DNA from 2 places in the Exiguobacterium sp. HSB13 genome. Region 2 is predicted to be linked to the other one. Evidence: predicted binding sites of a transcription regulator. Region 2 holds the regulator's gene; the other holds the start of a gene.

Region 1 (4,435 bases), 1.4 Mb from region 2:
GCTTGACGATCCGTATTCCGTCTATATGGATGAGTCGGAGACGGCATCGTTCAATACGAATCTATCGTCTTCGTTCGAAGGGATCGGTGCGACACTTGAACAAAAGGGCGAGTCGATCGTCATCGTCTCACCGATTAAGGGATCACCTGCTGAAAAAGCCGGGATCAAACCGGGTGACGTCATCTTAGAAATCGACGGCAAGTCGACGAAAGGGCAAAAGACGGATCAAGCGGTCAAGAAAATCCGTGGTGAAAAAGGAACGAACGTCGTCCTGACGATTCAGCGCAGTGGACAAGACGCGATGGACATCACGATCAAACGGGATACGATTCCGATCGAAACGGTCTATACGTCGACTGAGGACGTTAACGGGAAGAATATTGGTGTCTTGCAAGTGACGCAGTTCTCAGAACCGACGGCTAAAGAGTTCGAAAAGGGGCTCGCGAAACTTGAGAGTCAGAACATCGATGGACTCGTCATCGACGTTCGTGGGAATCCGGGCGGTCTTTTGACGGCTGTCTCAAGCATGATTGCACCGTTCATTCCGAAGGACGTTCCGATTTATCAAGTCGAGAACAATAAAGGGGAGCGGCAGCAGGAATTCGGGAAGGCAGACGAGAAGAAACCTTATAACATCGTCGTGCTCGAAGACGGCGGATCAGCGTCAGCCTCTGAGATTCTGGCAGCCGGTCTGAAGGAAGGTGCCGGGGCTGAGGTCGTCGGTACGAAATCGTTCGGTAAAGGCATCGTTCAAAGTGCGTATGATTTGAAGGACGGTAGTGATTTGAAGTTGACGACGAACAAATGGCTGACGCCGGACGGCAACTGGATCCACAAAAAAGGGGTCGAACCGACGATCGAAGTCAAGCAACCAGCGTACTTCAACGTCACGAAGATCCTGACTGATCAGAAGTCACTTGCAGTCGGTGACTACGGTAAATCGGTCGAAAACGCTCACCTCGTCCTTGAAGCAATCGGTTACGAGCCAAAAGGACAGGATGGGTATTTCGGTGACACGATGAAACAAGCCGTCGAAGCCTTGCAAAAGGATGCGAAACTCGACGTCACTGGAAAAATCGATCAGCAGACAGCGGGTGAGATGGAGACACGTCTCCTGAAGAAACTCGAAGACGACAAAAATGACGTCCAGCGGAAAAAAGCACTCGAGGTCGCTGCTCAATAATAAGGAATGGAAAGAGGTCTGAATGCGCGTGGAATTACTCGATGAAATTGGTTGGACCGCGATTAGTCTCATCGCCAGTCCGACCTTGTGGTTAGCACTCCTTGTCAGTTGGGTCATCGGCATCCGGCGTGTCAAACGGGAACGTGGATTGTTCCGCTCCCGGACACACGGAAAACGAAGCGATGTCCTCGAAACACTTTTACCAGGGTTACTCGTTGGTCTCGTCTTATCCGTCGTCAGTGGCTGGCTCGGATTGACGCTGACGCCGCAATACGCTCTGTTGTTACTTGGACTCTCGAGCGTCTTGCTGTTGGTCGGGATCGTCCGCTTAAACGTACCGCTTTGGCCGATCGTCTTGCTTGGACTTGCCGGCTGGTTCCTAATGGATTCACGTCTTGATCCAGTTCGAACGGTTGAGCCGAAAATGATTTTATTGCTTGCGACGTTAACGCTCGTCGCGGAATGTCTACTCGTCTGGTGGCGTGGGCAACGGCGCCTGTCACCGTCACTCGTCGTCTCGAAGCGTGGTCGCTTCATCGGTGGGCTGTCAGCGAATAAACTTTGGCTATTGCCTTTGCTCGTCTTTGTTCCGGGCGACGTGCTTGAAGCCTGGTGGCCACGTTACAGCTTCCCAGAGCTCGTTCCGATCGTTCTCTGGTTACCGATCGGCTTCAGCTTCCTCTTTACGGGTAAGTTGCCGAAAGAATTGATGCGTCCGCTCGTTCAAGGACGTTTGATTACGAGTCTCGTCGCGATTCTATTGACGGTTCTTGCATACGTCACCGGACAAGCTGAATGGCTGTACGGGATCGTCTTGTTGCTCGTTCTGCATATCCTATTGCATCAGCGGGTCAAACGCTTGAACCGGGCACAGACACCATTGTTCCTCAATGGAACGCGTGGTGCTGTCATTCTCGGGACGCTACCTGATAAACCAGCTGCCGAGATGGGCTTGATTCCGGGCGAAGCGATTTATAAAGTCAATGGTGAGAAGGTCGATTCGGAAACATCGTTCTACGAAGCCATCCAAAAACACAAACCGTATCTGCGTCTTGAAGTCATGAACCATAACGGCGACATCCGGTTTGCGCAACGTGCCTTCTATGAACAAGATCATCATGAACTTGGTATTCTGTTCGTCAACGAGCCGGTCCATGGTCGCACTAAAGTGCGGTCCTTGCATTAACGAGTACATCCCTGTCACGGAACAGCCGTGACGGGGATTTTTTTGTCGGCAGAAAAATCGAGGATCAACACTCGAAGCAAAAAGAAACTTTTGCATTTTCGAAAAAAAGGGTAACTTCCTAAAAGGAGCACTTCATAATCGAATGTTTGTTCGTAAAGTGGTACAATAAAAATAGATTTTTTACGTGATGAGGGGGAAGCAAACGATGGAATTTGAACTCGTTTCACCATTTGAGCCAGGCGGTGATCAGCCGACGGCAATCAAAAAATTGGTGACTGGGCTAAAACAAGGCGAACGACATCAGACGTTGCTTGGGGCGACCGGTACCGGGAAGACGTTCACGGTCTCGAACGTCATCAAGGAAATCAAGAAACCGACGCTCGTCCTTGCCCACAACAAAACACTAGCGGGACAACTCTACTCGGAGTTCAAGGAATTCTTCCCGAACAATGCGGTCGAATACTTCGTTAGTTTTTATGATTATTACCAACCGGAAGCGTATGTCCCATCGACGGATACGTTCATTGAGAAAGACTCTTCGATCAACGACGAGATTGATAAACTACGTCACTCGGCGACGTCCGCCCTGTTCGAACGGGAGGACGTCTTAATCGTTGCGTCTGTCTCGTGTATCTATGGTCTCGGTAACCCGGAAGAGTACAACAACCACGTCTTGTCACTGCGTGTCGGCAATGAGATGGGGCGGAACGAGATGCTCCGTCGTTTAATCGACATTCAGTATGAGCGAAACGACATCGACTTCCAGCGTGGACGCTTCCGTGTCCGGGGAGACGTCGTTGAAATCTTCCCGGCGTCACGCGACGAACAGTGTGTCCGAGTCGAGTTCTTCGGTGACGAGATTGAACGGATTCGTGACATGGATCCGCTGACAGGTGAGATCGTCGCGGACCGCGAGCACATCTCGATCTTCCCGGCGTCCCACTTCGTGACGGGGGATACCCGTCTGCAGAAAGCGATCGCGAACATCGAGAAGGAACTGGAAGTGCAGCTTGCGAAATTACGCGAAGATAATCAGTTACTTGAAGCGCAACGCCTTGAGCAACGAACGAACTACGATCTCGAGATGATGCGTGAGATGGGCTATTGCTCCGGAATCGAGAACTACTCGCGTCATTTGAACTTGATGCCAGAAGGGGCAACGCCGTATACGTTGCTCGATTACTTCCCGAAGGACTTCTTGCTCGTTGCCGATGAGTCGCACGTCACACTGCCGCAAATTCGCGGGATGTATAACGGAGACCAGGCACGGAAACAAGTCCTCGTCGATCACGGCTTCCGTCTTCCATCGGCAAAAGACAACCGTCCGTTACGGTTCGAGGAGTTCGAGGAAAAAGTCAGTCAGGCAATCTATATCTCAGCGACACCAGGACCATATGAACTCGAACATTCAAAAGAGATGGTCGAGCAAATCATTCGTCCGACCGGCCTCGTCGATCCGACGATTGAGATTCATCCAATCACGGGACAAATCGATTACTTGATGGATAACATCCGTGACCGGGTCGCGAAGAACGAACGTGTTCTCGTGACGACACTGACGAAGAAGATGGCAGAAGACTTGACCGATTACTTGAAAGAGAATGGTGTCAAGGTCAACTACATGCACTCGGAGATCAAGACGCTGGAACGGATTGAAATCATCCGTGACTTACGACTCGGGAAATACGATGTCCTCGTCGGGATCAACTTATTACGAGAAGGACTCGATATTCCGGAAGTCTCACTCGTGACGATTCTTGATGCCGATAAGGAAGGGTTCTTGCGGTCGGATCGTTCGCTGATTCAAACGATTGGTCGGGCGGCTCGGAACTCGGAAGGACACGTCATCTTGTTTGCCGATAAAGTTACCGATTCGATGCAACGGGCGATCGATGAGACGGAACGCCGTCGCGCGATCCAGATGGCGTTCAATGAAGAACATGGCATCACGCCGCAGACGATCAAAAAAGATGTTCGTGGTGTCATCAGTACGACGATCGAGAGCGACGACACCGTCGAAAAACTCGAGAAGTTCAACAAACTCAAAAAACCGGAGCGCGAAACGT
Region 2 (4,435 bases):
CTCTTTTTGCTCTGCTGCTTCTGCTTCCGATAACGGCTCGACTTTTGATTTATTCGCTAATGCATTGATTCGATCTAATTGCTCTTGTGATAACATGGAATCCCTCTTTCTGTACGACTCAAACTTGAGTAGTTCAATTGTATTCTTACTGTAAAAGAGCTTACTAAAAAAAGCAAGTTAACCGCGTCCGTCGACGGGTTACTTGCTTCTCATTCCGAACTAGGCGTCAATTCGCGGTATTCAAGATATCGACGATTGACCGTTGCTTTTGAGATATCATGCCCCATCCCGCGAAGCGTAATCGCGATATCTGAAAACGTCAACCCGAGCTCTCGGAGACGTACGATTTCTTCGATCGGTACGTCTTTTCGACTACGCCCGGCGTTCTCTCCTTGACGATTGAGATTACGCTCCGGACGAAAGCCTTGTTCGACCGCTCGCCGCATGCCGCGCGCGATTTTTGCATTGTGCAGTTTCCGTTGATATTCTTCAACGAGCGAGACGATCTCAAGGACCATTGCTTCTGCATCAGCAAGCTGATATTCTCCATCCGAATCAAGTGTCATCAACCGAACACCGTGCTTCTTAAACGTGTGCAAAATAGCGATTTTCGCATTCCCCCGACCAATTCGTGTGTCATCCGTCACGAGTACCGCATCTACCGCATCACGTGTCACATGGTCAAGAACCGTCAGCATTCCTTCCCGATCAACGTCATATCCACTCTCTTTTTCAGAGACGATGTCTATGACATCAAAGCCCTTTTGAGACGCGACCTTGGAAAGCTCCATCCGTTGGCGTTCAATCGAACTATCTTGTGCTTCTTTTTCGGTCGACACCCGACAATAAATCACGACCTTCATCGTACCTCACATCCCTGTTCGTTCTTTCACAACTTTTCCATTTTGTCATTGTTGTGCGATTGGTACAACGATTTTGCTTTTTGAGATGACGTGTTTTGTCTCGACATCATTATTTTTGATCAACCAGTTGACGTATTCTTCATCTGACATCGAACCATCATTGTAGACTTCAGCAATTTGTTCAACTGTAGCGTTCTCATCGACCGTAACGGAAGCGGTCATCAGTTGCGCTACCTTTTCATCAGGGCGTGGTGTGAGTAAAAAGATCACGAAGGCAATACTTAATGCATAGAAGAGAATTGAAAAAGCATGAGTACGAATCGTATGAATCATCATGAATCCCTCCAAATATGAAATGAATGATTTAGAATAAATGTTCGCGGAACAATTGTTCGCATAACTCATAATAAACACAGAACCCGTGTTCGGTCAACACAAAATGTCGAACAATTGTTTGTACGCTCATTTGTTCTATGTTATAGTGAATCTAGAAACATATATTCTTACATTTCAAACTTCAATCCAGAAAGAGGTGGCAATTCGTATGCGGAAAATGTCTAAGCGCCAACAAGAGATTCTCGACTACATCGTCTCTGAAGTGAAACTGAAGGGGTATCCACCATCAGTTCGTGAAATCGGAGAAGCAGTCGGACTCGCGTCTAGCTCGACGGTACACGGTCATTTGGATCGACTCGAGAAACGGGGAATGATTCGCCGTGACCCGACGAAACCACGTGCGATTGAGATATTGCTTGATAAGCCTGAAGAAATCACGGAAGCCATCGTCCATGTTCCCGTCATCGGGAAAGTCACAGCGGGTCTTCCGATTACAGCGATTGAAAACATCGAAGAACAGTTCCCACTCCCTGCACATTATGTAGGAAACGAAACGGTCTTCATGTTAACGATCGATGGTGAATCGATGATTAACGCAGGTATTCTTGACGGCGATCGTGTCATCGTGCGCCAACAAAACACAGCAGAAAACGGAGAAATCGTCGTAGCTATGACCGAAGATAGCGAAGCGACGGTGAAACGGTTCTTCTTAGAAGATCAACAGGTACGTCTACAACCAGAAAATGACTCGATGGATCCGATGTATTTCGATAATGTCTCCATTCTTGGTAAGGTAATCGGCGTGTATCGGACGATTCATTGACGGAGGGACCAGTTACGACTGGTCTTTTTTCATGCCTTCAGGAAATGTACATGATACCGTTAATACCGTTGCACTGACGGGTTACGTTGCGTATTCGGTCGCAACGCAACAAACGGATTGGTTACCGACCGCCATTGGTATCGCTGTCGGTACGCTTTGGTTGTCACCCGACCTCGATTTAAAGTCAGAACCCTATTATCGCTTCGGACCATTTCGAGTCCTGTGGATGCCTTATGTCAAGATCATGCCCCACCGCTCGATCTGGTCGCATGGATTGATCATCGGAGATATCATCCGACTTCTTTACAGTGCAGCGATTCTGATTCCGCTACTATTTTTAAGTCTATATTTTCAGGTTCTTGATTCTGCTACGATTGATTCGTGGTTTGCTTCCTTGCCTGCCTTCGTCGTTGGTATCATGGTGGCGAGCACGATTCATATCCTACTAGATTATTCCAGCAGTTGGTTTCGACCTAAAAAAAGAAAAAAGCGTCGCCGTTAACACCTCTTTTGCTTGCTCGCAAGTGGAATGAGGTGTTTTCTTATCCACTTTTTCGTATCTTTAAACATCAAAATAAAAAATTTCCATTCCTATATTTCAATTATATGTATTGAAAACGTTCTCAAATCGGAGTAATTTAAAGTAGAAAGGCCATTATCTGCTTTAATCCAAAGGGAGGGTTTTTGCATGAATAACTTTGTACTAGAAATGATCGGTACGATGATCCTCATCCTGCTCGGGGATGGTGTCGTCGCCGGTGTCGTCTTGAAAAAGACGAAGTCGGAAAACAGCGGATGGATTGTCATCACGTTCGCTTGGGGTCTTGCCGTCATGACAGCAGCATTCGTCGCTGCTGAGAGTGGAGCGCACTTGAATCCCGCATTGACGATCGCACTTGCTTTGAACTCTGATCTACCGTGGGCAGACGTTCCGATCTACATTGCCGGACAACTTGTCGGAGCTTTCATCGGCGCCATTCTCGTTTGGCTTCATTACATGAAACATTTTGAAGCGACTGATGATCAAGCAGCAAAACTCGGTGTGTTCGCAACAGGTCCAGCGATTCGCCATACGCCGTCGAACTTGATTTCTGAGATTATCGGGACATTTGTTCTCGTCTTCGGTATCTTGGCACTCGGTCTATCGACATTCGGTGACGGCTTAAAACCACTCATCGTTGGTTTACTCGTCGTCGTCATCGGTCTATCACTTGGTGGTACAACAGGGTACGCCATCAACCCGGCTCGTGACCTTGGACCGCGTATCGCGCACGCTATCCTACCGATTCCGAATAAAGGTTCATCTGACTGGGGCTATTCATGGATTCCTGTCGTTGGTCCAATCATCGGTGGAGCGCTTGCCGTGTTCATCTATCAATTGATCTACTAAGATCACGTCTCACTAACACATACCGCTCAAGGGGGATTTCGAAATGGAAAACAAGTATATCCTAGCACTCGACCAAGGTACGACAAGCTCACGTGCGATCATCTTCGATCACGATGGGAAAATCGTCAACTCGGCACAACGGGAATTCAAACAATACTTCCCGCAACCAGGCTGGGTCGAGCATGATGCAAACGAAATCTGGGGTTCGATTCTTGCTGTCATGGCTGAAGCACTCGGTACAGCAGATATCAAACCGGAGCAAATCGCCGGAATCGGAATCACGAACCAACGTGAAACGACGGTCGTCTGGAACAAAGAAACAGGCAAACCTGTCTATCACGCACTCGTTTGGCAATCGCGTCAAACGTCTAGTATCTGTGACGACTTAAAAGAACAAGGCTTGAACCAGAAGTTCCGTGATAAAACAGGGCTTTTGATTGATGCCTACTTCTCTGGTACGAAAGTCAAATGGATCCTCGACAACGTCGAAGGTGCACGTGAGCAGGCAGAGAACGGTGAATTGCTCTTCGGTACGATCGATACGTGGCTCGTTTGGAAACTGTCTGGTGGAAAAACGCACATCACAGACTACACGAACGCTTCACGAACATTGATGTATAACATCTACGAACAAAAATGGGATGAAGAGTTACTCGATATCCTCGGTGTTCCTGCTTCGATGTTGCCAGAAGTTCGTCAATCGAGTGAAGTCTACGACAAAACGGTACCGTATCACTTCTTCGGTTACGAAGTGCCTATCGCTGGGATTGCGGGTGACCAACAAGCCGCACTCTTCGGTCAAACATGCTTCGAAGCGGGTGAAGGCAAGAACACATATGGAACAGGTTGTTTCATGCTTATGAACACGGGTGAGAAAGCTGTTTCTTCTGATCATGGACTCTTGACGACAATTGCTTGGGGCGTCGATGGAAAAGTGGAATATGCGCTTGAAGGATCGATCTTCGTCGCTGGTTCTGCGATCCAGTGGCTCCGTGATGGACTCCGGATGTTGAAACACGCGAA

Evidence for each region. The regulator LexA, encoded in region 2, represses DNA repair genes until DNA is damaged. The targets are predictions, from matches to a motif close to CGAACATATGTTCG.
Region 1: uvrB (excinuclease ABC subunit UvrB) is a predicted target of LexA. The motif match lies at 2,509-2,522, and genes of this name have one in related genera.

Annotation. Positions count from the first base shown of each region.
Region 1 covers NZ_JBUZOM010000001.1:1,855,446-1,859,880, reverse strand. The annotation lists gene ACZGCQ_RS09850 (S41 family peptidase) at 1-1,183, shown strand, start outside; gene ACZGCQ_RS09845 (PDZ domain-containing protein) at 1,206-2,369, shown strand; gene uvrB (excinuclease ABC subunit UvrB) at 2,575-4,435, shown strand, end outside.
Region 2 covers NZ_JBUZOM010000001.1:433,904-438,338, reverse strand. The annotation lists gene ACZGCQ_RS02250 (DUF896 domain-containing protein) at 1-96, opposite strand, end outside; gene ACZGCQ_RS02245 (YneB family resolvase-like protein) at 210-863, opposite strand; gene yneA (cell division suppressor protein YneA) at 909-1,196, opposite strand; gene lexA (transcriptional repressor LexA) at 1,408-2,022, shown strand; gene ACZGCQ_RS02230 (metal-binding protein) at 2,054-2,524, shown strand; gene ACZGCQ_RS02225 (MIP/aquaporin family protein) at 2,711-3,412, shown strand; gene glpK (glycerol kinase GlpK) at 3,456-4,435, shown strand, end outside.